3 regions of the Planococcus beijingensis genome follow, and region 2 is predicted to be linked to each of the others. Evidence: riboswitches for the same ligand, from Rfam matches in the RefSeq annotation. Region 2 holds a riboswitch; each other region holds the start of a gene.

Region 1 (10,839 bases), on a different contig from region 2:
TGCTTCATCATCAAACTCATCTGCTCAAGCAGGTCCGCTACTTTTTGGGCATCCCCTTTTGCAGAAGGAACTTCGAACTGATGGACCGACTCTTCGAAACCAGAAAGCTTTGTCGATGCGTCATCCATATGTTGACGCAATTCCTGTGATTCGCTGCCTCCTGGAAATAACGTATCCAAATCCCATACTTCCGGATAATTGACTGTCATAATTTTTCCCCCTGGTAAACTAAATTTTCTAAAAACACTTATTAGTATAACATTTTTTATTCTGGAACCGGAACAATATTCCACTCTCTCCCATAAACTCTTCACCTTATCGCCATTTTTAGGGAATCTTTTGGAAAGGGTTAATTGTTGATTGAAACGGCTACAGGTATACTGAAAAGGAGGAGGGATTTCGCATGATTCGTATTTTGCTTATGACAATCGCTTTTCTCGCCGTGGTTGTCATGAATGCTCTAGCAAACATTTTGCCGCTGAATGGCCAAACAACCGGTGAAATTTCAAACCGGATTCTGGTCCTGTTTACACCAGCCGGTTACGTATTTTCAATTTGGTCTATTATTTATTTATTGCTGGCCATCTGGATCATCGCTTTTTGGGTGAATTTAAGAAAGGGACAAATCCCTTCATCCAAGATTGCCTTGTTTTTTATTTTAAGCTGCGCCTTTAATATCAGCTGGCTGCTGCTTTGGCATTATGAATATTTCATCTGGTCAATCGTAGCGATGCTCGGCTATTTGCTGGCGTTGATCGCTCTTTACCTGCAATACAGCAATTCGGAAAGAAAGTTCACCGAACGGTTGCCGATTTCAGTCAATATGGGGTGGATCAGTGTGGCAACCATCGCCAACATCAGCTTTGTATTGACCTACCACAATTGGGGCGGCTGGGGTCTCAGCGACCAGCTGTGGACCGTCATCATGTTGACTGTCGCAACTGCGCTGGCTTTGCATATCCGTTTCCATCATTTTGATATTCCGTTTGCGCTGGTCTTTATCTGGGCGTTTATTGGAATCGCTGTTAAACACGGTACAGGTGAAATGCTGGTGACAACTGCTGCCTTGTTCTTGAGCGGCGTTATATTAACCGGTGTTCTATTAATTAAAAAAAGAACTGCCGAGGCAGTTCACTGATTCGGTAGACAAACTCCGTTTTACGAGTTTGTCTACCGTTTTTTATTGGCTTGAAAACGGCAAAGGAATCCGGATAAAAACCCGAATCCCTTTTTCGATCTATGCGCCAGTTATTTTTCCAGTTTAGTCAAAAGAATCGGTTCGCCTTTTGTCACAAGCACAGTATGCTCGATTTGCGCAACCAATGACTGGTCCGGTGTGATGAATGTCCAGCCGTCTCCTGATTCTACGATATGTTCAGCTTTCTGTGAGATAAACGGTTCTACTGCAAGCACCATGCCTTCTTTCAGGATGGTCGTTTCCCATGCATCGTAATAATTCAAGATGTGCTGAGGAGCTTCATGCAGTGATTTCCCGATGCCATGGCCAGTCAGGTTTTTAATGACAAACAAACCTTGTTCTTTTGCTTCACGTTCCACTGCCTTACCAATTTGGTTCAGTTTAGCGCCGGCTTTGACTTTTGTCATCGCACGGTCGAACGCAGAAGCGGCTGCTTCACAAATTTTTTCTTTATCCGGATGCCCTTCGCCTACAACAAAAGAAATTCCTGTATCTGCGAAATATCCTTCATATGAACCGGAAACATCAATATTGACGATGTCGCCATCCTGGATGACACGCTTGCCCGGAATTCCGTGGGCCACTTCTTCGTTGACACTGATGCATGTATATCCTGGGAAATCATATTCCGATTTCGGGCCGGAAACACCGCCCAGTTCCTCGAATAGTTTACCGCCCAAATCGTCAATTTCTTTTGTTGTGACTCCAGCTTTGGTTGCCGCTTTCATCGCTTCGCGAATTTCAGCTACCATTTGGCCGGCTTTTTTCAGCATTTCAATCTCTTTATCAGTAGTTGCTATCATCAATGACCCTTCTTTCAAGCTTTTCTATTCAAGAATTATACCACAAAATTAAACTGGAGGCTTCTTGACGAGTTTGGAAAACAAACATGCAATCTTTAACTTCTAAACAGAAAAAGAACTTTCCGGAATGAATTCCCGAAAAGTCCTTTGCTTGTGTTAATTCGTATTAGCGGCTTCAGCATCCACTAATCTTGGTGCCGCTGCAAAAAGTGCGGCACAGACAAAAGCGGCAAGCAAGAATACAGGTATCATGTAGGTAGCATTATAGATCGCTGAATAGATGACCACATTGCCTTCAGCAAACATACCGAAAAACAGGATTCCCGTAATGACATGAACCAAATAACGCAACACTGATGCAATCAACACCCCTGCGACGATAGCGGCCAACATCTTGCCGGTTTGCTTGGCATGCGCATGCTGCAAATATTTTGTGCGCATGACACCAGCCAGCCCTACAACTCCGTATGCCAGAAGATAATCCAATAAAACCTGCATGACAACAAATCCGAATGATAAAGGCGCGACAGAAATAAAGCCCGAAACAATCTGCAGCAACCCTACCAATATTCCCGTCAGTACACCGGCAGCGACCCCTCGCCTAAATGCGATTAAAATAATCGGGATCATCACCAGACTGACCGAACCTCCCTGCGGCATCCGGAAAGAAACAAAATCCAATACAAATCCAAGAGCTGCAAAAATGGCAATCTCCATCATTAACAATACTTTTTTATTTCTCATGACTTCCTCCTTAATGTGTTGTGCACATCACCAGAAGGGCCGTGAATAAAACCATATTAAAAACGGCGTCAGGACAGAGCCTGGCGCCGTTGTAAGAGCCGGTTTCCATCCACATCCCTGCGCAAGTGTTAACTTACAGGTTCAAAGGGTAAGAACAGATTGTTCACTCTCAGCTAAAGCTCCCCTTGTGGTGTATACAAATATTTATTCAGTCACCTGTATTGTACACAAGGCCTCTTTCTAATGCAAGGCTGTTTTAAGTAGCTCTGACAGGGTAAAGTGATGGTAGTGAAAAAATCCGAAAGGTGGTGGAGGCAGCCGGGATTCTGGGTTGCCGAATGAATGATTGAATTATTGAAGGAATTGATTAAAATTCAAAGTGATACAAAAGAAGGAGCAAATGAAGCTCTTCTTTTTTGTGCCGACTGGCTGAAACAAAAAGGAGAAACGGTTACTGTCCACGACAATAAAGGCTACTTGATGCTCACTGCTGAGAAAGGACAAGGCAATGAGACCATTGTTTGGAATGGCCATGTCGATGTAGTTCCTGGCCATAAAGAACAGTTTGTGCCAGCCGAAGAACAAGACCGCATTTACGGACGCGGCGCAGCTGATATGAAAGCGGGTGTTGCAGCAATGATGCAAGCCTTTATTGAGCTGGAATCTAGTGGTTTGAACCGCAAAGTTCAATTACATATTGTCACCGACGAAGAGATTGGTGGCCGCAATACATCTAAATGGTTGGTCGAGCAAGGTTTCCATGGTGATTTTGTTATTTGCGGAGAACCGACAGGCTTAAAAGTCGGATTGCAGTCGAAAGGTATTTTACGAATGGATATGGTTTTCAAAGGCAAGCCCGCACACGGCAGCCGCCCTTGGGAAGGCATCAATGCCATCGAATCCGCTATGAAATTCCATATGGCTGCAACAGAGCTGCCATTCCGGAAAGAATCTACTGAATATTATGAGCAGCCGTCGGTGAACCTGCCGATCATTAAAGCAGGAGACCGTTACAACGTGGTTCCTGAAACGTGCGAAATGTCTTATGACATCCGTTTTATGCCTGGACAGGACAAAGAGGAAATTGTTCGGCAATTAGCAGAATTAGCTGAGACCTTGAACATCGACATGGACTATAAAGCTTCAGGTTCAACACCCGCGCTGACAACAACAAAAGAAAACCCATTTATCCAGACTCTGCAAAAAGCGATTCTCGAAACGACTGATAAAGAAGCCGTATTATTCGGTCAGCATGGTGCAGCCGATACGCGGTATTATGCAGCCGTCACCGGCGGCGAAGGTGCCATTGAATTTGGACCAAGTGGAGATGACTGGCATGGCAACGCCGAATATGTCTTGATTTCCAGCGTCCATAAATACAAAGACATTCTATTGGCACATGCGCAATCTGCGTAAAAATGTTTGCACACTGCCTGATTCGGGAAAATACTAATTACTAACCCTATGATTGGAGAGATTTATATGGCAATTGGACGACTAGTGAAATCCGCGATAAAATATGGCCCCATCGCTTATCCTATTATCCGTAAAGTATTAAATAAAAGAAAACAAGGAAAAGCTGGACAACCGGCTTCTACACAGCAACCTCCGACGCGTGGAAAAAAACGCTAAATAAAAAAGTTCCGGCATGAAACTCATGCCGGAACTTTTTTATGCGCTAAGGGCTTTTGCTTTTCTAGAGATAAGGCAAAGCTTCCCGCAAAGCCAAGTAACCGGTCGGACTGCCAGCAGATGGCCGTAGGGCTGTCTCTTCAGCCTCACTTCCCTCTTCTTCTTGCCCTCCATCACCTTTCTGCTCTTGCGCCTCCATAATCTGTTCGAATGTCAATGGATTCGGTGACGGCAATTCGAAATCTTCAACCGTCCACGTTTCCTGATATTCACCAAAAAATGCATTGGCCATTGCTTGATAGCCAGCCGCATTCGGATGGACGTCAGCTGCATTCGGAATTTTATCTACAGCCTCATCGCCGAATGAATGGTCTACAGAAACAAACGTCGCCCCTGCCTTTTCAGCAGACCGTTTAAGAATCTCATTTAACCGGTCCAGTTGTTTGGCTGTTCCGTATTTTTGGCTGTCGCGGACATGCGGGTAAGCGAAATAATAGCCCATCACATAAACATCCGCATTCGGAGAGAGCTCCGTCAGCTCAGCCAAAATCAACTCCATATTCTTTCTTGCTTCATTGAGTGCAAAATCTGCTTGGATCTGCTGGAAAGTCAGCGATCCCTGTGCCGGATCGTCTTGGACCAGGCGCAGCAAATCATTCGCTCCAGCTGAAACGGTAATGAGGTTGGCCGATGCCAACACGCTCTTCGCTTCATCCGACTGGATGCTGTCTAATACGTCAGCTGTTGTAAATCCCGGAAACGCCAAATTTTTCGAGTAGAAAGCCACAGGCTGATTGCGTGACAATTCCTGTGCAATCATATCGGCGTACCCAGCATCTATCTCGCGTTCAGGTGTTTGCCCTGCCGCCAGCGAATCACCGATAGCGATGTATGCTGCCGGAATCTTGAGTTCGGCTTGCGCCGAAGCCGATCCGCTGAAAAACAGAAGGCCAGCCACTGCCGCGATCCAATACTTTTTCATCTCATTCACCTCTTAGAATGCCCAGTTTCCGTTCCGGAAGATAGGCTCTTTTGAACCATCGGCGGTGATTCCATCAATATCCATGCTGTCGCTGCCAATCATGAAATCTTCATGGACGATTGATGTGTTCAAACCGATGGCTTTCAATTGATTGCGTTCCAGATCGCGTGCCCCTTCATAGCAAGTCGGATAAGAGTCGCCGATTGCCAAATGGTTCGAAGCATTTTCATCAAACAAGGTATTGTAGAACAGAATATCGGAATCGGAAATTGGCGAATGATGCGGCACCAACGCCACTTCCCCCAAATAAGCCGCTCCTTCATCTGCCGTGATCATTTCATTGAGAAGTTCCTGCCCCGTCTCCGCTTTGGCTTCAACAATTTTGCCTTTTTCAAAGGTCAGCGTAAACCCATCAATCACATTGCCTTGATAAACCAATGGCTTCGTATTGCGGACTTTGCCGTCGACTCCATGTTTTAACGGTACCGTATAAACTTCTTCTGTCGGCATATTGGCGATAAACGGATTGCCTTGAGGCGTTTTTGAAGCGCCGGACATCCAAATATGCTTGCCGGGAAGTTCAATGGTTAATTCTGTGCCAGGTGCAGTGTACTGCAACTTCACATAGCGTTTATCGTTTAATTGAGCAGCGCGCTGTTCCAGCAAAGCGATATGGTTTTTCCAAGCTTCGACCGCATCACCTTCGCCGATACGCACTGTTTTGAAGATAGCTTGCCATAAGGCTTCCATCTGTTTTTCAGCCGGCAAATCCGGAAATACTTTTTGTGCCCATTTCGGTGAAGGAATAGCGACGATCGACCAAGCCACTTTATCTGTACCGACCGCTTGGCGATAGCGCTCCAATGCTTTGCCGGCAGACTTTTGTGAATCAGCCAGGCGTTTAGTCGGGATGCCTGTCAGCAAGTCCGGGTCTTCGGCATCAATCCACAGGAAGGCGCCGCCTGTATTAATCACTTCATCGCGTTGAACGACAGACCATTCCGGATATTCCTGAAATGCCTCATCTGGCGCCAATTCGAAATGCGCCCTTGTCAAAACAGGATCTTCATAATTGACTTGAACCCGCTTTGCCCCTGCCTCATATGCTTTCTTGACAACCAGGCGTGTGAATTCAAGCGTGTCAGTCGTCGTATTGATTACGATTAATTGTCCTTTTTGGACATTCAATCCTACATAAACCGTCAAATCAGCATATTGCTCAAGCTTCTCTTGAAAATTCATCGTTTATTCCCCTTTGCAGCAATGGTTTTGCTGGAACCTTCAATCAGTTTCCCGCCATGAATCACTTTTTGGACAGGCTTGGAAGGCAATTCCTTCGTGAATTTCTTGTAATGGCGTTCATCGGAATAAGCCAGCAAAGTCAATACTTCGCCATCCGCTCCCGCTCTTCCGGTTCTGCCTGAACGATGCAGGTATTGCTCAACTGTTTGCGGTACATCGACATGGATGACATGCGTCACTTTATCGATGTCCAAACCGCGCGCTGCTACTTCTGTCGCAATCAATACAGCAACTTCCCCTTTGCGGAAAGCATCCAAGGCTTTTTTGCGTTCATCTTTTTTCATTTCAGAATGCAAGGTCACGATTTTCGCATCGCGGAATTTCAGTTTATTTTCCTTCATCAGCAATTGGTCCAGGTTATTGACGAATGCCAAGCCTTTCATGCCGGGAATATGCGACAGGCTGCGCAGCATTTCAGTTTTGTCGCGCTCATCCACTTTGATGAATGAATGCGTCACTTGCCCAAGCATCGGCAAATCTTCAGCCGTTACCTGCAGCCGTGTAGGGTGCTGCATCAACCGTTCCGCCACCAATTCTATTTCTTCGGTGATTGTAGCGGATACCAGCACCAATTGGCGCTCATGCTGAGTTTTTTCAATCAGGTCTTTCATGATGCCCCGGTGTTCGCGTGCCATCAATTGATCGCCTTCATCCAGCACCAATATCCGGATTTCATGCATTTTCAGTTTTTTGGTTTTCACCAATTCATTTAAACGTCCAGGCGTCCCTACGACAATCGTCGGTTTTTTCTTCAACTTCTCTAATTGTCGCTGCATATTTGCCCCGCCAATCAATTGTGTAACGGTGACATCCGTCCCTTCTGTCCACTCACGCAACACATTGACGATCTGCATGGATAACTCCTGCGACGGAGCGACGATCATTGCCTGGATTGCCTGCTTTTCGGGATTGACACGTTCCAGTATCGGCAATACGTAAGCCAATGTTTTACCCGATCCCGTTGGCGATTCAGCAACAATATCATTGCCCGCCAACATTTCCGGAATCATCTGTTCCTGGATCGGCATAGCTGTTTCAAATCCAGCTTTTTCCCATTTTTCTTGCCACATCGGGCTTAATTCATTTACAAAAGTCATCTGCGATTCCACCTTCTTTTCAATGCTTTTAGTGTACCATATTTGTTGTTTTGACGCCTTTTTCACGCAAAAAAAACCAGCCCTCCCAAGGACTGGTTCAATCGATTATTCAGTTACTTCTTTTTGTCGGTAGACAATTTCTTTTTCCGCTTCAGTGACCGGACGTACCGGCTTCTTAATGAAGAAAGACAACAGCAATGCCACTAACGCAATAAAAGTGGAAACGAAAAACGAGAAATTGATGCCATCCAGCATAGCTAAGTTCATGATGCTTTCAGGAGCTGTTCCAGCCGCCGCCAACTCTTTTGCTGTCGACTCCGTTCGTGTGTTCATCACGGTAATAAGGAAAGCTGAACCGACCGCACCCGCAACTTGCTGCAAGGTATTGTTGATGGCCGTTCCATGCGGATAAGCTTTCATCGGCAATGTATTCAATCCATTGGTCATGACCGGCATCATGACCATAGAAATACCGAGCATACGCAACGTGTAGATCATCATGATGCTAAAGTAGCTGGAATCCAGGCTCAACTGGCTGAACATGAACGTCGTCAGCACAACAATCGCCAAGCCGGGAATGGCCAACACTTTTGCGCCGAACCGGTCAAACAACCGGCCGGTGACTGGAGACATGAAGCCCATAACCAGTGCACCTGGCAGCATCAGCAAGCCTGAATCGATCGGCGAAATTCCTTTGATGGTCTGAATGTAAATTGGCATGAGAATCATCGCTGAAAACATGGACATGGAAATGGCCACTGAAATCGCTGATGACAATGCGAACATTGGGTATTTATAAATCCGGATTTCCAATAGAGGCTTATCCAGTTTCAATTGACGGAAACCGAAAATAACGAGTGAAATAACACCAACAGCAATGGTCACCATAACAACTGGATCGGTCCACCCCATCGTACCCGCAGAACTAAATCCGTACAATACCCCGCCAAACCCTAGACTGGAAAGAGCCAACGACGCTTTATCAAGCGATATTTCTCTGTCTTGGAATGTCAGGTTTTTCAATTTGAAGATCCCTAATGCCAACGGAATCAATGCTACTGGCAAGACGATCCAGAAAAGCACACGCCATGAGTAATGTTCGACAATAAATCCGGAAAGGGTCGGCCCAATTGCAGGTGCAACGACCATAACAAGTCCGAATACACCCATTGCCGATCCACGTTTTTCAACTGGAAATGCCGCAAGCATGACGTTCATCAATAATGGCATCATTAAAGCAGATCCGGCTGCTTGAATCATACGTCCGGCCAGCAATACGCTGAATATCGGGGCAACTGCGGCCAATAGCGTTCCGAGTGCAAACAAGGACATCGCCACAATGAATATTGAGCGGTTGGAATACCGCTGGATCAAATAGGCACTGGCTGGAATCAGAATTCCGTTGACCAGCATATAACCTGTAACTAGCCACTGCGCTGTGGATGCATCGATCCCCAGATCAAGCATGATTTCAGGCAACGCTATATTTAATAAAGTTTGGTTAAAAATTGCAACGAACGCTCCCGTAAAGAGAATGGCTATAATGCCATAAGGCGTTTTTTTCTGTTCTTTCATTTTTGTGTTTCCTCCGTAAATGGTGCTCTTTATTTTTTTCTCTTTCTCCATTGCATTATTCTATACCGCCTGTATATTTTTTTCAAGCATTTTATCCGACAAAGTTAAAAACATTGATATATAAGCATTTTCAAGTTATTATAATATTAGACTATCGGTATAAAGGTGAGGTATATGAATCCTAAAAAACAGCAAATCCTAAATGCGGCGTATGATCTTTTCATCAATAAAGGCTATAATTCTTCTTCTATCCAGGATATCCTGGATGAAGCGACTGTATCAAAAGGAACTTTTTACAATTACTTCGGATCCAAAGCAGAGTGCCTAATGGCCATCATGGATTCTATCGGCAGTGAAATCAGGCAACGGCGAATGGCGGCTGCTGTCGGCAAGCAATCCAATGATCCGGAAGTATTGGCGGAGCAATTATTTATCCGCATCAAACTCAACCTTGAAAAAAATCTCTTTTCTCTCTATGAAAGCATCTTCTATTCACAAGAACCGGAATTGAAATCCTTTTCTATTAAACAGTACTCTTTGGAAATGGAATGGATCTCATCCCGAATCATTGATGTTTTCGGCAAAGAAGCCGCTCCCTATGCACTGGAAAATGCGGCATTTGTACACGGCTATGTCCAGCAGCTGATCCATATCTGGCGTCTTGTATCCGAAGATGCTCTGCCGGCAGACAAGCTTTCTTCTTTTGTCATCCGGAGGCTGCAGGCGACCATCGCACTCCAAATAGCGGCTAAAGATACATTTATCGGCAACTTGAAATTGCCGCTTGCTAAATCTGCCGACAACATCGAATTAGAGGAACTGCCTCCGATGTTGGCAACATACGCCGAGAAATTGAAAAAACAGAAGAACACGCAACAGCTCGTGCAATTTTTGGCAACTGAGCTGGCTGCGGAAACTCCAAGAAAAGCACTGATTGAAAGTGTCCTTACCACATTGGCTAATGATGACCGGACTGAAGCTGAATTGTCGATTATGATTGAACAGGTGTGGAAACATTTAGATGAAATTGCATAAAAAAGCAGCGCCTGTTAAGGACGCTGCTTTTTTCTATGGTTTTCGCCGTCCTTTGACGGCTTGTTCAAATGCATATGCGTATTCAATCAGTGTCGGTTCGCTGAATGCTTGGCCGGCGAACGTAATACCAAAAGGCTCACCCGATGGACTAAAGCCAAAAGGCACTGTAATTGATGGAAAACCTGCAGCCGCACCTATGTTGCAGCCAAAATCCTGCGGCAATACCAATGCATCCACACCGATATTCTCCAGGACATTCTTCATTCCACGCTCTGCCGCCAGAAAGCGGTTGCGTTCCAGTGCTTCGACGTATTCTCTTTCCGTTAGCATGCCGCTCATCCCATTAGCCTGTTCCAGCAAATTCTGTCCAAACTTCAGCATTTTCTCTGCATGCTCATTATTGAAAGCGATGACATCATCCAAGGAACGAATTCGCTGGTCCGGATTGGACTTCGCCAAATACGCATTCAA
Region 2 (10,839 bases):
ATAGCTCTGTTTTGAAATGCATTGCGAGCCTTTTCTTTTGAGTGTTCATTTGGGTAGACAAATAAATCAAATAGCAATTCTTTGTCTATAGTTAACGGAACTGAACCATGTTGGAGAATTACACCCCTTTTTCGCATTTGAACACTACCAGCTGCTTTCTTCTCATCTACCGTTAGTTCATACCAGGATGGCTCTTCAAAACAAACGGCTGATTTAGAAATACTCTTGCTTTTCGGTAACGCGAATTTCGCTTCGATCCCTAAATTGCGGTATCCTTCAAGTAATCCTTGAGAAAGGGTTAAATAAGCATCTTTTACCGATTTCGACATGGCTGGATGTGCTTCTGAGATAAGGATACTGTAGGTAAGTTCTTTATCATGAAGAACTGCCTTCCCCCCCCCCGTTTGCCTGCGCACAATTGGAATGCCACATTCAATAGCATTTTCAATATTGATAGCCCCTTCTATTTTTTGAAAAAATCCCACTGAGATTCCTGCTGGTTCCCAATTATAAAGTCTTAGTTGACGCCAGGTATAGTTTTTATAAAAGCCTCAACTCCCCATAAACATCCACCTGCTAAATAGATTACTTCCATAATTGGCCTCCCATTTGTTTTTAAGCTCTGTTAACTATGATAATCCTAAATGGTCGCGTAAGGTATGCCCTTTATATTGCTTTCTGAAAATCTCTCTTTTTTGCATTTCAGGAACAATGAGTTCAACAAAATCTTTTAAACTGCCTGGTAATGTAGGAGGCATCAAATTGAACCCATCAGCCACACCTGTCTCGAACCAAACCTCCATCTGATCAACAATTTCTTCAGGAGTGCCAATCAGTGTAAAATGGCCGCCGCCTGCATTAAGGTATCCTAATAGTTCTTTTACGGTAGGCCGGGTATCCTTAATGATTTCAAGTACCGTTTCGTATCGGCCAACCGGACCCTTAAATTCTGCTATAGAAGGCAATGCAGGCACTTTTAGATCAATTTCCCAATGTGAACAATCTTGCTGAAGAAAGAAACTTAGCTGTTTCAAAGCTGTTTCTACAGGTAATTTTTCATCTAACGCAGCTTTTTTGGCCAGTGCTTCCTCGTGAGTACGCCCTACATAAGTGACTAAGCCGGGGAATACCTTAATGTGCCGATCACAGGCTCCGTTTTGCTTAATTTGTTCATCTAGCTTTTTACGGTACTTTTTTGCTTGGTTTAAGTTCCATGACACGGAATAGACGGCATCTGCATATTTCGCAGCCAATGCAATGCCTTGTTTAGATGCTCCTGCTTGCATGGCAACTGGCCTGCCTTGAGGGCTTTTCGGTGTCGTGGAAGGACCTTTTACTTTAAAATAGGTGCCCTTGAAATTAATAGGATTTATATTTACAGGATTGATCAATTGTTTATCTGCCCGATTGTATAAAACCTCGTGACTGTCCCATGATAAAAATAGCTTATGCATGACAGCGGCGAATTCGTCAGCTCTTTCATACCGTTCATCATGGGGAGGCAATTCGCTCATACTGTGGTTTAACGCTTCCTCATCCCTCATCGAGGTAACGAGATTCCATCCAACCCGTCCCTTCGTAATATGGTCCAGGCTCAACAATTGCCTTGAAGCAGTGAAAGGATTTGAAAAGGTGCTTGAAATCGTTGAAACCAATCCCACATAATGTGTTACTTGAGAAATAGCAGTTAGATTCACCACTGGATCCAGCCAAAAGGCTGGCATTTCATTTGGATCGCTGGCCTGGAATGAATGGTTGTCAGCAAAGAACACGGCATCAAAGCAGCCTTTTTCGGCTAATTGCGCTAGAGATTGGTAATAAGAAATGTCCCCAATGCGTTCAACACTTGAATCTGGCATTAACCAAGCAGCCTGATGGTGTCCGCATCCATATAATAAAACACCTAAATGAAGTTGTTTCCTTTGAGTTTTTTTCAACTAGTCACTTCCCTTCCTATATCATAAATGACTATGTAAATAGTCTTTTTCACAAAACTAACTAGTGCATATGAAGTTATCAGTTCATCGTCAAACCACCATCTACTGTGAAGTTTTGACCTGTAATTCCGTCAGCATTTTCTGAAGATAAATAAGCGACCATATTGGCTACATCTTCAGGCGTCGTCACTTTCTTCAATGGCGTTGATTGAGCAATCAAATCGAATACTTCCGGGGTTGTGACAGAACTGGCATCCGTCGTTTTCAATAAGCCCCCTGAAACGACATTCGCTTTTATGCCGTATTGTCCCAGTTCCGAAGCGATATTGCGTGTAAAACCGATCAATCCAGCTTTAGCTGTTGTATATTCATGGTAAGGTACGACCGGATTTTGATATAAATTGGTGCCGATACTGATAATACTTCCATTTCGCCGCTCCATAAATTGCGGCATAACGCTTTGTACTATATTAAATGCCGCCTTTAAAGTGCCATCCAACTGTTTTTGATAATCCTCCCAAGCAAGTTCAGTAAAGGGTTTTTGTTTGTTGGGATCAAATTTAAAATCTACCAATGCATTATTCACGACAACATCTATTTGACCAAAATACTCTGTTGCTATTTTTACCATCGCCTCGACTTCCTGACGATTTGTAACATCAGCACAAATCGCAATCGCATTATTCTTCCCTAGCTCAAAAACAAGCTCTTCAGCTGCATCTTTGCTCTTGTAATAATTGATGACCACTTTAAAACCTCGTTGTACTAATGTTTTTACAATAGAGGCTCCCAGCCCTCTGCTGCTACCTGTGACCAATACGATTCTGTTCATTGCAACCACTCCTCATTTTTAATTTTCCTAAACTGGAATAATAAACTGATAGATAAAAAAATACACGGCTCAATCAACAGTACGATAAAAGCACCTTAACCTAAATACCGGTGGTATAAAGTTTTAGCTTCAGAAATGCTTTTCGTTCCATGAATCAAAACACGGCCATCCCTAAAAATAACAAGACGATGTGCTGCAGTTGAGAAAGAAAGTAGAAATGGATTACGTGCAATCTTTCCTGGCTGTCTGGACAAGGTTTTATCCAAGCTTTCCAAGTCTCTTTCTATCGGTTGAGAGGGACGGATCTGAACCGTATCCCTACCGCATAAAACGGCAGTTTTTGTTTGGTTTGAGAAAGAAAGGTACGGATAAGAACGCTCCACTCCACAAGAAGGGCAATCCTCTTTTTTCATCTTATCGACGTTGATCGATGATTGTTGATTTTCCCATAAATCGAAGGAGACCAGCTTATTCCTTAAATGAAGTCTATCTTCGACTAGAATTTTTAATGCCTCGGAAATTTGGAAAGACAGGACCATTTGGACAGCAGGGCTGATGATCCCGACCGTATCACAGGTAATGCCTTCCATTGGCATCTTCTCTAACAAGCAATTCAGACACGGAGTTTCACCAGGAAGAATTGTATAACTGATTCCATAACTTCCAACACACGCACTGTAAATCCAAGGGATCCGATATTTTTGGGAAATATCATTGATAATCATCCGAATATCGAAATTATCGCTGGCATCAAGAATCAGATCAACGCCTTCCACCAATTGCTCCATTTCTTCGACAGAGACATCCATGACATGACAGCAAATTTCCACTTCAGAATTAATAGCCGTTAGTCGTTTTTTAGCCGCCACTGCTTTTGGAATCCGCTGTTCCGCCTCCTCTTCTGTATAAAGCTGCTGGCGCTGAAGATTGCTCCACTCCACATAGTCCCGATCTGCGATGGTGATTTTGCCTATCCCTGCCCGCACTAACATTTCGGCACTTCCAGTCCCCAATGCCCCAGCACCGATTATCAAGACATGCTTGTTCTGCAATTTCTCTTGTCCCTCTATCCCGATTGGCGCAAAAAGCTCCTGTCGTGAGTATCGTCCATTCAACCGATACTCATCCCTTCAAGCGGACTGCTGGCAGTGGCATACCGTTTTTTGGGAATTCGCCCTGCTTCAAACCCAAGTCTTCCTGCTTCGATGGCTAGCCTCATAGCTCTGGCCATTTTCACCGGATTTTTCGCTCCAGCTACAGCTGTATTCAGCAAGACTCCAGCAGCTCCCATTTCCATTGCCATAACAGCATCAGAAGGTGTTCCGATTCCAGCATCGACAATAACAGGAACACTTGTCTGTTCAATGATGAAAGAAAGATTCAATGGGTTAATGATTCCTTGGCCAGAGCCTATGGGAGAGGCTCCGGGCATAATAGCGTGGCAACCTAATTCTTCGAGGCGTCTTGCCAGCAGAACATCGTCTGAAGTATACGGCAAGACGGTAAAGCCTTCTTTTAATAGCTCTTCTGATGCTTTCAATGTTTCAATTGGATCAGGCAGCAAGGTTTTGGGGCAACCGATCACTTCCACTTTAATCATGTCACAAAGCCCCGATGACTTAGCAAGTCTTGCAATCCGTACCGCTTCTTCGGCAGTCTTGGCACCGGCTGTATTCGGGAGTAGGGTGTACTTTGAAACATCCAGATTTTCAAGGAAATTCGGCTGGCTTGCTTCAAATATATCCATCCGTCGGACTGAGAACGTTAGAATCTCCGTACCTGACACATCTACCGCTTCTTTTTGGATATCAAAATCTGGATATTTACCAGTACCCAATAACAATCTTGAAGAGAATTCATGATTTCCTATTTTCAACATGTTCATCCGCCTCCTACAAAATGCACTAACTCAATTTTATCTTTATCAGAAATTGAGGTTTCTGCATGTTCTGCTTTTTCCAGTATTTCAGCATTTTTTTCGACAATGACCACTTTTTGATGCAATTCAAAATGCTGCAGCAGTCCGGCTATCGTTTTCACTGTGTTGGGTACTTCTATTTGATCTCCATTTACCGTCAATATCAATTTCTTCACCTCATTATTGGATTGTTTTTTCTGGTTGACCGATCAATACGAAAAGAGGAGATATCAATTGAAGGAGATTTTCCTTCAATCAAATCAGCCATCACCTCCCCAGTAATCGGTGACAATAAAATGCCATTTCTAAAATGGCCAGTTGCTATAAACAGCCCTTTGTAATCGGGATGTTCACCTAAATAAGGCAAGCCATCAGCGGTTTGCGGACGAATTCCAGTCCATGCTCTTTCCCACTCGCCCTGTAATATGGAAGGCACCAATCTTTTTGCATTCTCCATTAACGAAAAAATTCCCTCTAAAGTGACTTGCTGATTAAATGTATTCGGTATGAGGGTTGCTCCTATAATGATTCTTCCGTCTTTTTTCGGAACAAGATAGCAGCCTGGCGTGAAAATTGTGCTTGATAATAAGGGAAACTCTGTCCGTACAGAAAAACACTCGCCTTTCACAGGATACATTTTGAGCTGTAAGCCTATCTTCATCAACAGCTTCTCGCTCCAAGCCCCTCCTGTTACTACAACGTTGCTGCTCATATAATCTCCTTCATTCGTAGTAACGCCTGTGACTTTTCCATTTGAGAAATGAAAGGAATGAACTTCTATATATTCTTTAATCACGCAGCCAAGTGCTGAGGCAGATTTTAAAAATCCTAAAGCCAGCTGTGGAGCTGCTACTTGTCCATCTTTTTCAAGATACATGGCGCCAATTACCTTATTGGACAATGCCGGCTCTCTTCTTCTCGCTTCTTTACCTGTAAGCAACTCGGCTAGTTCCCCGTTCTGTTTATGGATTTCACTGATTCGATGGTGTTCCTGCTGCTCCCGATCAGTTAAGGCAAGCCTTAGCATTCCCTTATTCACAAGTTCAATATCAACTCCGCTGGTCATTTTCAGTTCATCTGCTAAGTCGCTAAATAACGCCCTGCTGGTCCTGGCTAATTGAAAAAGCGGACCTTCTCCATCCAACTCGGCTTGGGCGCCCAGCATCCCAGCTGCCGCTCCAGATGCTTTACTTGCAAGCCGGTCTTTTTCCAGCAACAAAACCTTCATTCCTCTTTTCGCCAAATTAAAAGCTATTGCCCCGCCGTTGACTCCGCCGCCGACTATTATGGCATCATACGTTTTATTCATTGAATCCCTCCTTATCATTGCAAGAAAATATTATATAGATAAATAGGAACGATATTGCTGTACCGCCTGCAAAGGGTCTTCTGCTTCCAATATCCCTGACATTACAGCGACTCCTTGTGCTCCCGCTTCGATAACATCCCTACTATTTGCCGGTTTTATCCCCCCAATCGCGATAACTGGGATAGAAATTGATTCAGAAATGAACCTCAACTGTTCTAACCCTTTCGGAATGAGTCCTGGTTTTGATTGAGTTGAATATACATGGCCGAATATCACATAATCAGCACCTTGCTGCTCGGCAATTTGAGCTTCTTCAAGGGAATGGACGGAACAGCCAACTGTCAAATCCTCAAATTTTCGTTTTACAATTTCAACAGGCAGCGAATGATAGGCTAAGTGAACTCCTTTCACATTTGAAACACAGGCAACATCCGCCCGGTCATTAATTATTATTTTTGAAAGAGGAACTTTTTTGTTTTTTAAAAGCTCCACCATTTCATATACTTCTTTTGCTGTTTTCGTTTTTTCACGAAGATGGATGAAATCGATGTCAAAATGAATCCTGCCGATGATATCTGCTAATTGTTCCGGCTCTTGACTTCCTGTAGAGATAATATGCAACTTTTTAGTTTTCATGTTTTTTTCCTTCACTCCCTCCCTAGTGCATAAAAAATACCTGCCAAATAAAAAAACCACTCCAGCGATGGAGTGGTTTTGATCATATTTTAGGAATAGATAAAATACATAGCAACCACTTCCCTACGCTAGTTTCAACTAGATCAGGTTCAAAGGGTCCGGATTGCTCCATCTCAGTCTTAAAAGACTCCCCTAGTGTTTTTATATTCAGTTTTCGGAATATCTAAAGTAAGCGTATCACCTCTCGCGTGATTTATCCAGTTCATTCTAAATATTGTTAATTAATTATTACCTTTCGTAAAAGTACATTTATACGAAAAAAAAAAGGAAGGAAAGAAACAAAAGCTCCTCTTCATTCCTTCCGATAATCCCTCATATGTTAACTAATAATTTTACACATCATAAAATAAACGATTATTTTAATAAAAATATACTTAAATAAACGAGTATAGAACATTTCTTTAAGAAATCCTATCTATCCAATATTTTCTCCAGCAACAATATCATTCATCACATCTTCTAATGTTACATTTTTTAAAACTTTCTCCATTGCCCCCTGTGCGGTCGCAAATATTGGTTCTATAGTATTTTGGATATTCCGGCCAACGGGACAATTAAGCTGTGGATTTTCGTGTATACTGAATAATTCTTTATCTTGAACAACATTTACCGCTTTATAGACATCGAACAAGGTAATATCAGATAGTTTCATTGTAAGTTTTGCTCCTGCAATACCTGGGTGTACTTCGATCAAACCAGCTTTTTTAAGCATGCCCATAAGTTTCCGTATCACTGCTGGATTTGTGTTAACGCTCGAAGCTAAAAACTCAGAAGATGTTATTCCATCTTTATTAAATTCAATTAGAGTTAATATATGAATTCCGACAGCAAATCGGCTGCTAATGGACATTTACCTTCACCCCTTTATAAATTTCTATTTCTATATCTAATATCATGTAATTAATTTAGTTACAAGTTTATTGTATCAAATAGCAAACAAAAAACAAATATCGCTATCCCTGTTGACAATACAGTTACAAGTAACTAATATGAATACATGTAATCACTATTGTTACATCAAAAGCGAACTAGGGGGATTGGAAAATGAAAATATTAGTTACAGGGGCAACAGGAAAATTAGGTTCGAAGGTTGTAGAAGCATTATTGAAAACCCTGCCTGCAAGTAAGCTGGCGGTGAGTGTCCGGAACGCCGAGAAAGCAGAAGGGCTTCGTGCTCGTGGAGTGGAAGTTCGTCAAGCAGATTTTGACCATCCAGAAACTTTGGATAAAGCATTTGAAGGAATTGACCGCTTATTGATCATCTCTGCGGATGGCGACAATGAAACGAGAATCCACCAACATACTAATGCTGTCCAAGCAGCGGAACGTGCAGGAGTAAAATTCATTGCCTACACAAGCTTAGCCAATGCTAAAGAAAGCGAAAATCTTATGGCGCCCCCTCATGTCGCGACAGAAGAATCCATTATGAAGACTGGTATCCCCTACTCTTTCTTGCGCAACAACTGGTATTTTGAAAACGAAATCGGAAGCATTCAAGGTGTCCTAGCAGGAGCACCATGGGTTACTTCTGCCGGTGAAGGAAAAGTTGGTTGGGCATTGCAACAAGATTACGCAGATGCAGCGGCAGCGGTTCTGGTTGGGAACGGCCACGAAAATACAGTGTACGAACTTTCTGGCCCTCTTTTAACTCAAGAAGAATTGGCATCTGCTCTTGGGGATATACTGGGTAAAGAAGTGCCTGTACAACAAGTGAGTGACGAAAAATATGCAGAGATCATGAAAGGCTTAGGTTTACCCGATTTTGTGATTCCGATTGTTGTAGGAATCCAAGAAAGCATCCGGAACGGTTCACTTGAAGTGGAAAGCAACGATTTCGAGAAAATTCTTGGTCGCACACTGCCGATCAATGAATCATTGAACCAACTTATTAATACAATTTCACAAACTAAATGAAATTAAAAGAATCGATATGATGGCATAATTGAGTCTTAGAGTCTCCTATCATATTCAAAAAACAAGAAAACATAAAAGTTAATATTTTTAAAACCTATAAAAAATATTTTTTTAAAAGCTGGGCATTCTGCAAAGAATGTCTTTTTTGTTTAGTTTTTTCAACCAATATTCAAACTCATATTTCATTTGCTTCTCATAACTCTCTTGGTATATTAAAATCATAATTCCTTTCTCTTTCTTAAGGTATACCTAGAGAATTAAGCACAACCATTCGTAAAATTACACTTTTAAAGACAAAATGAGAGGTGGATGCTAGTCAATGCATCTTTACTCTCCTTCTGTATTTGAATAGCCTCTGATAAATTATGATATGTAAACTAAATTATTTAATATAACGTTTCACTTTTAATTCTTCTCTTTAAAATTTTATCAATGTAAAAGAAATTAGTATTTCTTCTCCAGCAAACAAATTAATTGCTGTTTTACAGTACTCCACTCTGTATCGATGATGCTGTAAAACACATTATCATGTATAGTTCCATCTGCCTTTACCCGATGCTTACGAAATGTCCCTTCTTTTACTGCGCCTATTCTCTCTACCGCTTTTTGCGATCGGAAATTTTGTCCACTGACAGAAAATTGAACACGATTTACTTTCATCTCTTCAAAACAATATTGAAGCAAAAGGAATTTACATTCCGTGTTGGCTTTAGTTCCCCAATATTCAGGAGCGATCCAAGTCCAACCAATTTCAACATTTTTATTTACATGATCAATATCGCCAATTCGAGTAGAACCGACGACCTTTCCAGTAATCTTATCTTTTATTAAGAATGGCAGATGCAGCCCCTTCTTTTTACTCGAAATAGCTGCACTTACAATTTCTTTAATATCTTCTAGAGATTCAACTTTTCGCCATGTATATTCCCAGACTTCTGGACTTTTTAAAGCCTCATATAAAGTTTCGGTATGTGAGATTTCAAGAGGAAAAAGGCAAACTGCATTCCCATCTAATATTACATCTGTCTTCATATGTCCATAGTTCCCTTCTGCTAAGTTTTTTTGTCTTCTCTTGCCTATTCAGTAAGGCGAAGAAAACAAAACCTTCTAATTATTCATAAGTAAGTGTATCATTTTACATTTTTTGAGGTAACAGATTTTTCTCAAACTAAAGATAGTTTTTCAAAGCGTTCGTAAAAGTACAATTTCACGAACGAAAAAAGGAAGTAACTTGTTATTAAGTCGCTTCCCTCCCGATAACCCCTCATATGTAAACCTATTCTTCTTGTATACTTTTCTTACAGGCGAGAAAAATGAAAATAAATTCCAAAAAACACGACTTTTGTTTTTTGATTACGTCTAACAAGTAGAAACCATAAATTAGGGGGCGAGATTCCTTGACCAGCGAGAGAAAAAGCGAAATCACTGAGTGGTATCACCAGCATGGTGATTCGATCTTCAGATACATATTGCTGATGGTCCGTGATCATCAACAAGCGGAGGATTTAACACAAGAGACGTTTATTAAAGCATTCCGGTATTATGACAGCTTTGAACGAAAGGCAAATCCGAAAACCTGGCTTTTTCGCATTGCCCACAATCTCACCATTGATTTTATTCGTAAGCAAAAGCCCCTGGAGCTGTTAAAGGAACTGGTATTACTCGGAAAAAGTACAAGCAGTGTACCTGAAGGAATAGTGGAGATTAGAGAGAATTCCACAGAACTTTACCAGGCATTAAGCCAGCTAAAAGGTTCATATCGTGAAGTCATTGTTTTGAGGAAAATAAGGGAGTTTAGTATTCAAGAAACCGGTGAAATTTTAAGTTGGTCCGATAGCAAAGTGAAAAACACCCTTTCCCGAGCCCTTTCCGCATTGGAGAAACAGTTAAACAAGGAGGGAATTATCCATGAAAAAAACTGATGGTACTCATACGGCATTAGATAATCAGTTGAAACAATTGGATCAGGATATCATTTGGAGCCAGAACCATAAAGCAAGGCTGCACTCTCGGATTTTATCGAAATTGGATAAACAGGAATCCAAAACCCGGTTTTTTAATGGCTTTAAATTCACCTCCAGTTTAGTGCTGTGCTCGCTCCTTTTAGTAGCCGGAATTATTTTCCTTTCGCAAAACATCCTTCAAGAAGATAGTGGGTTAACAACAGGAACAGGAAATACCACAGAGGAAGAACCTACCTTGTCAGGAAGCGAAGAGGTAGATGCTGAAAAAA
Region 3 (10,839 bases), on a different contig from region 2:
ACAGCCTGAACGGTTTGAAGGCCTTCATGACATTTACGATACTGGCAAACAAGGCGAACGCTCGCCGATTCCATTGACAGAAGCGGATCAGCGCATCGGCACTATCGGAATTCCGATTGATTTGGAAAAAGTGAGAGGCATTGTTTTCACTGACCAGTTGGATTCACCATCAAACATCTTGCCTCCAGACGAAGAAACGAAAATCATGGCCGATCATTTGCTTGAATTCCTGCGCTCAGAAATCCGTGCAGGCCGTTTAACAGAGAAATTAGCTCCTCTGCAATCCGGAGTTGGATCTGTAGCGAATGCTGTTTTGCACGGCATGATCGATTCTGAATTTGAAGACTTGGAAGTATACTCGGAAGTCCTTCAGGACGCAGTCTTCGATTTGATCGATGCAGGGAAAGTCAGCTTTGCTTCTTGCTGTTCCATGACTTTGTCGGAACCGAAAATGAACCAGGTTTTTGCTGATTTTGAAAACTATCGCGACAAAATCGTGATGCGCCCTCAGGAAATCTCAAACCACCCTGAATTGATTCGCCGACTCGGCTTGATTTCAATCAACACGGCTTTGGAGTTTGATATGTACGGAAACGTCAACTCGACACACGTATCCGGTACGAAAATGATGAACGGCATCGGCGGTTCAGGTGATTTCGCACGGAATGCACGTCTGGCGATTTTTGTAACCAAATCAGTTGCTAAAGGCGGAAATATCTCAAGCGTAGTACCGTTTGTTTCTCACGTAGACCACACAGAACATGACGTAGATGTAGTCGTAACAGAGCAGGGCTATGCAGATCTTCGCGGCTTGGCACCACGTGAACGTGTGGAAGTCATTCTGGCAAATTGTGTACATCCAACTTACCGCGCTCAACTTCGCGAGTACTATGACGAAGCATTAACACGTGGCGGACAAACACCGCATGTGTTGGAAAAAGCTTTCTCATGGCACGCTGACTTGGCGAAAAACGGCACAATGCTCCAGAAAAAAGAGCAATTGGTGTAAGAAAAGCGGAAGCTGCCACATCAATCAAAAAACCAGGTCGCTTAAAAGCGCCTGGTTTTTATTATTGATTTCCATAAATTTCAGAAGTACTGCGCGTGTATAATTCAATGATGTGGCCAAAAGGGTCTTCAGCATAAACCAGGTAATGAGGTTTGCCTTTATTGACATTCCATATTTTGCTGCGTTGCTTGCCGCCATACTGGACAGCTTTTTCAATGGTCCCAACCAGATCATCGACAACCAGGCAAATGTGAAAAAATCCGGCATGAGGTGAATAAGATTCGTTGTAGTATGTAGGATCCTGAAATTCAAACAGCTCAATGCCAACGCCACCAGAAGACATCAAGTGGACATTTCGCATTTTTTTCAATTCCTCCCCCTGCAAATCCAATGTCATGGCACTCGGGTTTTCATCTGCTGCATTAAAGTTGAAGGGACCTGCCAATATATAAAAATCAAATACTTTCCTGTACCAGTCGATGGCCTGATCCAAATCTGGAACCGCCAGTCCTACATGGGTAATCGCACTCATGAAACCCACTCCTTTCTATCTTTCTGTACCCAGAGAAAAGGGAAAGTAAGCAGTTATTTATAACAGAGTTTTCTGTCTAAATAAAAATAGTTGTTGTCAAGCGTTATTTTTAGTATTATAATAAGCAATTGTGAAATTTGAAATGAGGGTCTGAAATGAAAAATTCCATCTATGGATTAACGATAGAACAGTTAAAAGAATGGTTTTTAGAAAATGGCCAGAAAAAATACCGTGCTGAACAGGTATGGGACTGGTTGTATATTAAACGTGTCACCGAATTTGCAGAAATGAACAACCTTTCGAAGGATTGTATTCAATTGCTTGAAGATAATTTTACAATCCGTACATTGAAAGAGACAGTCAAACAGGAATCTGCGGATGGTACAATCAAGTTTCTTTTCCAGATGCAGGACGGCAACTTGATTGAAACGGTATTGATGCGCTTCAAATACGGAAATTCTGTTTGCGTAACGACGCAGGTCGGCTGTAACATCGGCTGCAGTTTCTGTGCCAGCGGACTTTTGAAAAAGAGCCGCGACTTAAACGCGGGCGAAATCGTTGAGCAGATCATGCAGGTACAAGCGCATTTTGATGCACAACAAAAAGATGAGCGTGTCAGCCATATCGTAGTAATGGGTATCGGAGAACCTTTCGATAACTACACAAATTTGATGGGCTTCCTGAATATCGTCAACTCGCAAAAAGGCTTGGCTATCGGTGCTCGCCATATTACCGTATCGACAAGCGGTATCGTGCCAAAAATCTACGATTATGCAGACGAAGGTTTGCAGGTTAACCTGGCGATCTCTATCCATGCGCCAACCAACGAATTGCGTACACGCATCATGAAGATCAACAAAGCGTACCCGATCGAGAAATTGATGGCGGCAATCGATTACTACTTGGAGAAATCCAACCGCCGCATCACGTTCGAGTATATTTTACTGCGTGATGTCAATGACCATGTGGAAGAGGCGAACCAACTGGCGAAACTGCTGGAAGACAAACGCCATCTGTCATACGTCAACTTGATTCCGTATAACTCAGTTGATGAGCATGACCAATATCAGCAGAGCACACCGGAAGCCATTTCTGCTTTCTATGATGCATTGAAGAAAAAAGGCATCAATTGTGGCGTACGCCATGAGCAAGGCGCCGACATTGACGCAGCTTGTGGACAATTGCGGAGCAAGCAGATCAAAAAAGAGAAAAAAGAAGTAACTGTATAATGCAATATAGAAAAGCGTTCCTGATAAATTTCAGGAACGCTTTTCTTATTGGTATGGAGGTGGAAATAGACTGAATGAAAGAGAATATATTAAAATAGTCCCTTTGCGTATCTTTATTTCTATTGGTAATTTAAAGATATTTAACTATAATCGAAGGAAAAGCGGTTAAAAAGGAGAATGCAAAGTGGTAGAGATCAAAATCGAAAAGCTCGGGAAAAGATACGATAATGGTGCTCTTGCTGTATCGGATTTTAACTTGAATATCCAGGATGAAGAGTTTATCGTCTTTGTCGGCCCGTCGGGATGCGGAAAATCTACTACTCTCCGGATGATTGCAGGCCTGGAAGAAATTACAGAAGGTGAGTTTTATATAGACGGCAAACTCATGAATGAAGTCCAGCCGAAAGAACGTGACATTGCGATGGTTTTCCAGAATTATGCCCTTTATCCGCATATGACCGTGTATGAAAATATAGCTTTTGGATTGCAGTTGCGAAAGTTCAAGAAAGCGGAAATCAAGCGGCGTGTCAATGAAGCCGCCGTTATTCTGGGATTGGAAGATTATTTGGACAGAAAACCGAAAGCATTGTCAGGCGGGCAGCGGCAGCGTGTGGCTCTTGGGCGTGCCATTGTGCGTGACGCTAAAGTCTTCTTGATGGATGAGCCTTTATCCAACCTGGATGCGAAACTGCGGGTACAGATGCGTGCCGAAATCGTTAAGTTGCACAGACGGTTGAAAACCACAACTATTTATGTAACTCACGACCAGACTGAGGCCATGACGATGGCTTCTCGAATCGTGATTATGAAAGATGGGCTGATTCAGCAGGTCGGCTCTCCGAAAGAAGTCTACGATTTTCCGGAAAATCGCTTTGTAGGCGGCTTTATCGGTTCTCCTGCCATGAACTTTTTTGAAGGGAGAATTGATAAGGGGCGTTATGTGATGGGTGACAAAATGTTGGATATTCCACCGCAGATGATGGAAATGCTGAAAAATGAAGGCTATGAAGGAAAATCAGTTACGTTGGGAATCCGGCCGGAACATATTCATGTAAACAATGAAGATTTGTCGAATATTCCAACCAGTGAGTTTGAAGCAGTCATCACAGTTTCTGAACTGACAGGAGCAGAAACGATTCTTCATGCGGTTTATGCCGAACAAGAATTCATTGCTCGCGTAGAAGCTACAACGACTATCGAGCCGGGCCATACGGCAACGCTTGCATTTGATATGGCTCATGTTCATTTTTTTGATGATGAAACAGGAAATCGAATAAAAGCTGTAGAATTTTCTGAATCTATGCTATAGTGATTTCGAAAACACAAATAAAAAACACCACTAGGGGAGCCGGATATCGGCTGAGACGAGCATAAGCTTGGACCCTTTGAACCTGATCTGGATCATACCAGCGGAGGGAAGTGGCGACCGTCTGCTATTTTCCTTCTACAATTGCAAACGCCGCTTCCCTTTGCCGGGAAGCGGCGTTTTTATTTTGTGAAAAAAAGTTGCAAGTGGCTGGCCCCTTGCAACTGGATAAAGAAAAGGGAGATGGAGAAATGACATTTTGCAAAGAAGTAAGAAAAGAATGCGACAGCCTATGGCAGGCAAGTTTTGATCATCCGTTTGTGAAAGGCATAGCAGATGGAACCTTGCCAATTGATAGATTCCGTTTTTATGTTATGCAGGATGCCTATTATTTATCGCATTTTGCAAAAGTGCAGGCGATTGGCGCATCAAAGGCCAAGGATCTGGAAACGACACAACGTTTTGCATTTCATTCTGCACATACTTGCAGTGCTGAGCTGACATTGCATGAATCGTTCATGGGAATTTTGGAAGTTACTGAAGAAGAATGGATGACCTTTGAACCATCTCCAACTGCATATGCCTATGTTTCGCATATGTATCGTTCGTCAGAAGGCGATCTGGCTGATGTGTTGGCCTCTATTCTGCCTTGTTACTGGCTTTACTTTGAAATCGGGGAGCGTTTGAAACATGCCAAGCCGGACCACGCTATTTACAACCGGTGGATTGAAACTTACGGTTCTGATGAGTTCGCTTCACTTGTCAATGAACAGATTTCGCGAATGGACAAGCTGGCGGAAGGGCTGCCGGAAATACGGAGGCAGGAACTGAAAAATCATTTCCGGAAAAGCAGCTACTATGAATGGAATTTCTGGGAACAGGCATGGAAAAAAGAATCCTGGGCATTAGAGTCTATTAAGGAAGTAGGTGTGTGACATGTTCAGCCAAATAAAACGTGAAAATCCGCTGATCCATTGCATCACCAATCATGTAGTATCGAATTTTCAAGCCAATGGCCTGTTGGCAATCGGGGCTTCTCCGATCATGGGAGAAGCGCCTGAAGAAGCAGCTGAACTTGCCGCTTTGGCGCAGGCCTTGTCATTGAATATCGGAACCTTGCATGCAGAATCGTTGAAAAGCATGCTGATCGCCGGAGAGGCGGCCAACCGACTGGGCATTCCTGTCGTACTGGATCCGGTTGGGGCAGGAGCAAGCAATTTCCGGAAGAAGGCTGTAAAAGAAATTTTGGACCTGATTGACGTTAGCGTTCTTCGGTGCAATGCAGGAGAGCTTGCAGCGGTAGCGGGGGAACAATGGCAGTCGAAAGGTGTGGACGCAGGAGAAGGGCTTCTGGACGTCGGGGAGCTTGCTGTCACCACAGCGAAAAGATTTAACTTAGTGGTAGCGGTCACTGGAAAAACGGATATTGTCACTGATGGAAAATACGTGATTGAAATTCCTTTTGGAGATCCGATCATGGCTTCGATTACCGGTACGGGTTGTTTGCTTAGCAGCATTGTGGCTGCTGCGATGGCAGTCCGGCCAGAAGACCCTGTAAAGACTGTCAGCAACGCATTGCGTTTTTATGCAATCGCCGGTCAGCAGGCTGCGAAATCAACGAGTCTTCCGGGAGATTTTCAAGCGGCTTTCATCAATCGTTTGGCCAGCCTGACGGACAGCGATGTGGAAGAACAGATCTATTTGCAGGAGGGATTACGATGAGCAAAATTCCGCAGACTTTAACAATTGCCGGATCGGATTCCGGAGGAGGTGCGGGCATCCAGGCAGATCTGAAAACGTTTCAGGAACTGGGAGTTTACGGAACGTCTGTCGTCACCGCCGTGACTGCTCAAAACACGACAGGAGTCAACGCCATTTATCCCATGTCTGCCCAAGCCGTGCAAACGCAATTAGAAGCTGTCGGCAGCGATTTTAAAATAACCGCTTTAAAAACGGGCATGTTGTTCAATTCGGAAATTATTAAAGAAACTGCTGCCGCGATTCAGCGATTCAACTGGAGGAATGTGGTTGTGGACCCGGTGATGATCGCCAAAGGAGGAGCCAATTTACTGCAGCAGGAAGCAGTGGAAGCATTAAAACACCATTTGTTGCCTGTGGCTTTACTGGTCACCCCAAACATCCCGGAAGCAGAAGTGCTGACAGGCATCTCCATTACAGATGTCTCGAGCCGCCGCCTGGCTGCTGAAAAGATTATGGCATTGGGAGCAAAGTCCGTCGTCATTAAAGGCGGTCACGGAACAGATCCGGAGTACGCTGAAGATTACTTGCTGCAGACGAATGGAGAATCGTTAGTATACCGCTCAGCACGAATTGCGACTGGACAGACTCATGGCACGGGTTGCACGTTTGCAGCAGCAGTGACCGCACAGCTGGCTAAAGGGCAGGGTCTGGAGGATGCAATCCACGTAGCTAAGCAATTTATTCAGGCTGCAATCAGCGCACCTTTGAATATCGGGTCTGGACATGGCCCAACCAATCATGCTGCGTATAAAAAAGCATTGGCCGAAAGCAAGGAGGCGGCGAATATTGAAATTTTCCGATAAGCCCTCCATTTATTTTATTATGGGATCCAGGAATTCAGGAGAGCGAAATCCTTTTGTGGTATTGGAAGCGGCGTTGGAAGGTGGAATCAACCATTTTCAGCTGCGCGAAAAAGGTGAGGGCGCATTATCGGGCACTGAATTGCTGGCGTTTGCTTTGCATTGCCAACTATTATGCAACGCTTACAAGGTTCCCTTCATTATTAATGATTCAGTCGAGCTGGCCTGCCAAATTGGAGCAGACGGTGTACACATCGGGCAGGATGATCTAAGCGCCTCCCAGGCACGCAAACTAATCGGCAAGGAGAAAGTCTTGGGCGTCTCTGTCCATTCTTTAGAAGAAGCGAGAAAAGCTATGGAGGATGGTGCCGATTACGTCGGGATGGGCCCGATATTTGGGACAACTTCAAAAGCTGATGCAAAAAAGCCAGCAGGTGTTGAAGGGATTCTGGCAGTCAAAAAAGAATTTCCTGAATTGCCGGTAGTGGGCATCGGAGGCATCACTGCTGAAAATGCAGGTCTTGTATGGGCGGCGGGAGTTTCTGGAGTTGCTGTCATCTCAACAATAACTGAAGCGAAGGATATTGCGGGGCAGGTTGCTGCCTTACAAGCTGCCAATAAAGAAGGTGTTCGAAAATGAAAACTAGAAAACTGGTTCTGATGGCGATGTTTGTCGCTATTGGAGTGGCTGGTTCCGCTTTTGTTTATTTTCCCGCTGGAATTGCCCGTGCATATCCCATTCAGCATGCCATCAATGTCATCGCTGCAGTTCTTTTTGGGCCGGGTCCAGCGATCCTGATCGCTTTTTTGACAGGTGTCGTCCGAATTTTGACCGGTACCGGGTCGTTGCTGGCTTTTCCAGGCGGGATGATTGGAGCGTTGTTGGCGGGGCTGATGTATGCGAAGTTCGGGAAAATCTGGTTAGCAGGTTTAGGGGAAGTAGTGGGTACTGGAATCATCGCATCTTTAGTTGCGGTGCCCTATGCGCGGATTTTGCTGGGTACTGAATTTGGCGCTTTGTTTTTTGTGCCGCCCTTTTTCATTTCCAGTTTGACCGGTGCCATTTTAGGAGGCGTATTGGCAATGCGCCTTGCGAAAGCTAATCCTTTAAAAGTATGGTGAAAATCTCGGAATTTTCTTGCAGGTGTTTATAAATTCTTAATTGAGGGGAAACAGTGCAATATAGACTTTTAAAAGGGAGTGGACAGATTATGGTGAAAATTGCAGTTGAACATCCATTTACATCAGTACGTGAAGCATTGGAGAAAAAAGGATATCAGGCAGAAATGCTTGAAGACAAATCAGATTCAACCGACTATGACGTCATTGTTGTGAGAGATCAGGAAGATTTAGCTGATTATCATATGAGTGTATCACTTGTTGAAGCTAAAGGACGGACCTTATATGAAATCGTGGAAGAGGTGGAAGAGCGCCTCGTACGTGGCGGCAAAATCCAATCTCCACAGCCTACTGAAGCTGAACGCAAGGAAAGCGGCGGAGGCGGTGGTTTCTTAGCCGGTGCAGCAACAGGCGTAGTTATCGGAGCAGCAGCTGGGCTATTATTCGCACCGAAGAGCGGGAAAGAGCTTCAAGAAATCGTTAAAGAAAAAACAGCCAGCTCGAAAGATCCGAACGCTGAAAGTTCAGGCGGTAAATTGGATCAAGTGAAAGAAAAGGCCAACCAATTGAAAGATAAAACAAGTGGCCTTACCGATAAAGCAAAAGAAACAACATCTGGAATTACAGAGAAAGCTAAAGGTAAAGCTGATGAGTTGAAAGCGAAACGTGTAGAAAAACAAGAAGAAAAAGAATTGAAGAAACAAGAAAAAGTGATTGAAAAAGAAGTGAAAGAGCAGGAAAAGGCTCAAAAGGAACATGAAAAAGCTGAAAAAGCTGTAGAAAAAGAAATCAAAAAAGCTGACAAGGAAGCCGACAAAGAAAAAAGCGGCATCGAAGTCGTTGAATTAGGCGATGCATCTGTCGAAAAAGACAGCACTGGCAGCGTAACTGTAAAAGCTGAAGACAAAAACAAAAAATAACATTATAAAAGGTGTCCGCCAGATGGATTGGCGGGCACCTTTTTGCGTTTGTTCGAACACGTTGCTTTTTTACTCAGGAGCAACTTTGTCTATTGGTTCATGGGGCGTCGGTTCTGGTACGCGGGAAAGGACGACAAGGCCGATCACAAACAAGATGACTAGGCTGAATACACCCATGCTCGAGTTGCCGGTCACTTGTGAAGTGACAGCTACAAGCAAAGGTCCTGTGATTGCAGCAAACTTTCCGAAGATATTATAAAAGCCGAAGAATTCATTGGAATTCTCTTTAGGCACCAGTTTTCCGAAGTATGAACGGCTGAGTGCTTGGATGCCGCCTTGGCTGGTGGCCACAAGCATTGCCAAAATCCAGAAATCCGTAATGGTTTCCAAGAAGAAGGCATAAATACAGACGACGATATACACGCAGATTCCTACGTACAGCATTTTTTTGCCGGTAAATCGATTTGCCAAACGGCCATAGAGAATAGCGAAGGGAGCGGCCACCACCTGGGTGACAAACAGGACAATCAAGAGGCTTGTTGCACTTAGCCCCAAGTCAGTGCCGTAAGCCGTTGACAGGGAAATGATCGTCCCGACGCCATCGATGTAAAAGAAGTAGGCAATCAGAAACAGGAACAACGCCCGGTACTGACGGATTTCCTTTATGGTTTTTCCAAGCCGTTTAAAGCTCTGGTGAACAGGATTGGGTTCGCGTTCGATATAGTGAAGCTGTTTGACATGGCGGAACATCGGCAGTGAAAAACAAACCCACCAGACTGCTGTAATGAGAAAGGCGATACGGCTCGCGACGGTGGCCGAAATTGGCAGCACTCCATTTTGAGCCAGTAAAATGATGGCGATCGACAGGATAAATGGAATGGTGGATCCAATGTAACCGAGTCCATAGCCGAATGCCGAAACACTGTTCATCCGTTTTTCTGTGGTTACATCTACAATGAAAGCATCGTAGAACAAATTGGCGCCAGTAGCACCAAGAGCTGCAAAAACGTAACAAATCAGCATCAATAACCAATTGTCGCTTGGTACAAACGCTAACAAGGCGGTGGAAATAGTGCCCAACAGGAAAAAGGCAGTGAAAAACTTTTTCTTCATGCCCTGGTAATCGGCGATAGTTCCGAGTATGGGTCCAATCATCGCCAAAATAAATGTAAAAATCGCAATGGTGTATCCTAAATAAGCCGTTGAATCAGATAAACTCACACCGGCTTCAGTGGCTGATGCTTTGTAATAAATCGGAAAAACTGCTGTCGTAATGATGATGGAATAAGCAGAACTTCCCCAATCGTATAAAGCCCAACTTTTCTCTTCTTTTGAGAATTTTTTCATCGCCCTATCCCCTTTGTCCCGCTTTGGCAATCAATAGTCTAAAACCATGAACTCCACTTTCCTCTGTCAGATAACTTTATCCCGCTTTAACGGACAGTAAGACTCCCGCTTCTACAAGCAGGAGTTCCAGTGAACGTAAAAGTCTAATTGCATCAACTAACAATCAGTAGGGGATTAAGCCCCCACTGATTGAAGTTTCTCTTTATTGTACAAGAAGACAATAAAAAATGATGCAGAATATTTAAGGAAATACAGAAATTTTACATTTCGAACGGATTATTTTGAAAACAGAAACCCTATCGCATTTGTTGAGTCCTATTTAAGCTTGCATTAAACTTATAGAGAAGAAGAAAGAGGGATATGTTTTGAAGTTAATTTCGTGGAACGTCAACGGCCTTCGCGCAGTCATGAAAAAAGGCTTTATGGATTTTTTCGCTGAAGCAGATGCCGATGTTTTTTGCCTGCAGGAAATTAAACTGCAGGAAGGCCAGATAGAGATGGATTTGCCGGGATATTATACATATTGGAATTATGCACATAAAAAAGGCTATTCCGGAACCGCAATTTTTACAAAACAAAAGCCGTTATCGGTCCAATATGGCCTTGGGTCTGAAGAACATGATACGGAAGGGCGAATGATTGCGTTGGAATTCGAAGACTATTATGTGGTGAATGTCTATACTCCGAATTCTCAGCATGGTCTGCTCCGGCTGGATTACCGTTTGTTGTGGGAAGATGCTATTTTGTCATTTGTGAAAACCCTGGATGCTCACAAACCTGTTGTATTGTGTGGGGATTTGAATGTGGCCCATGAAG

The links. A riboswitch is a leader RNA that binds a small molecule or an ion and turns the genes downstream of it on or off. The one in region 2 is predicted to bind thiamine pyrophosphate.
Region 1: linked by a shared signal. The riboswitch ahead of thiT (energy-coupled thiamine transporter ThiT) and the one ahead of tenI (thiazole tautomerase TenI) in region 2 are both predicted to bind thiamine pyrophosphate.
Region 3: linked by a shared signal. The riboswitch ahead of tenA (thiaminase II) and the one ahead of tenI (thiazole tautomerase TenI) in region 2 are both predicted to bind thiamine pyrophosphate.

What each region holds. Positions count from the first base shown of each region.
Region 1 is NZ_JADHDZ010000010.1:42,229-53,067, forward strand. It holds gene IRE19_RS17365 (M3 family oligoendopeptidase) at 1-209, opposite strand, end outside; gene IRE19_RS17370 (TspO-related membrane protein) at 404-1,138, shown strand; gene map (type I methionyl aminopeptidase) at 1,249-2,001, opposite strand; gene thiT (energy-coupled thiamine transporter ThiT) at 2,158-2,745, opposite strand; TPP riboswitch at 2,843-2,941, opposite strand; gene IRE19_RS17385 (M20 family metallopeptidase) at 3,088-4,161, shown strand; gene IRE19_RS17390 (hypothetical protein) at 4,228-4,377, shown strand; gene IRE19_RS17395 (SGNH/GDSL hydrolase family protein) at 4,442-5,359, opposite strand; gene IRE19_RS17400 (aminopeptidase) at 5,372-6,601, opposite strand; gene IRE19_RS17405 (DEAD/DEAH box helicase) at 6,598-7,758, opposite strand; gene IRE19_RS17410 (MDR family MFS transporter) at 7,864-9,333, opposite strand; gene IRE19_RS17415 (TetR/AcrR family transcriptional regulator) at 9,508-10,368, shown strand; gene IRE19_RS17420 (amidase family protein) at 10,402-10,839, opposite strand, start outside.
Region 2 is NZ_JADHDZ010000001.1:1,218,107-1,228,945, reverse strand. It holds gene IRE19_RS05875 (lipoate--protein ligase family protein) at 1-485, opposite strand, end outside; partial or broken gene IRE19_RS05870 (peptide-methionine (S)-S-oxide reductase) at 524-595, opposite strand; gene IRE19_RS05865 (LLM class flavin-dependent oxidoreductase) at 630-1,937, opposite strand; gene IRE19_RS05860 (3-oxoacyl-ACP reductase) at 2,017-2,769, opposite strand; gene IRE19_RS05855 (thiazole biosynthesis adenylyltransferase ThiF) at 2,865-3,884, opposite strand; gene IRE19_RS05850 (thiazole synthase) at 3,881-4,648, opposite strand; gene thiS (sulfur carrier protein ThiS) at 4,651-4,854, opposite strand; gene thiO (glycine oxidase ThiO) at 4,860-5,996, opposite strand; gene tenI (thiazole tautomerase TenI) at 6,027-6,632, opposite strand; TPP riboswitch at 6,736-6,836, opposite strand; gene IRE19_RS05830 (Rrf2 family transcriptional regulator) at 7,108-7,542, opposite strand; gene IRE19_RS05825 (SDR family oxidoreductase) at 7,737-8,606, shown strand; gene IRE19_RS05820 (GNAT family N-acetyltransferase) at 9,051-9,638, opposite strand; gene IRE19_RS05815 (RNA polymerase sigma factor) at 10,004-10,528, shown strand; gene IRE19_RS05810 (hypothetical protein) at 10,515-10,839, shown strand, end outside.
Region 3 is NZ_JADHDZ010000003.1:61,243-72,081, reverse strand. It holds gene scpC (succinyl-CoA:acetate CoA-transferase ScpC) at 1-1,009, shown strand, start outside; gene IRE19_RS08940 (VOC family protein) at 1,071-1,541, opposite strand; gene rlmN (dual-specificity RNA methyltransferase RlmN) at 1,697-2,770, shown strand; gene IRE19_RS08930 (sn-glycerol-3-phosphate ABC transporter ATP-binding protein UgpC) at 2,955-4,079, shown strand; TPP riboswitch at 4,102-4,205, shown strand; gene tenA (thiaminase II) at 4,328-5,011, shown strand; gene thiM (hydroxyethylthiazole kinase) at 5,013-5,798, shown strand; gene thiD (bifunctional hydroxymethylpyrimidine kinase/phosphomethylpyrimidine kinase) at 5,795-6,640, shown strand; gene thiE (thiamine phosphate synthase) at 6,624-7,277, shown strand; gene thiW (energy coupling factor transporter S component ThiW) at 7,274-7,759, shown strand; gene IRE19_RS08900 (YkuS family protein) at 7,849-8,676, shown strand; gene IRE19_RS08895 (MFS transporter) at 8,746-10,023, opposite strand; gene IRE19_RS08890 (exodeoxyribonuclease III) at 10,389-10,839, shown strand, end outside.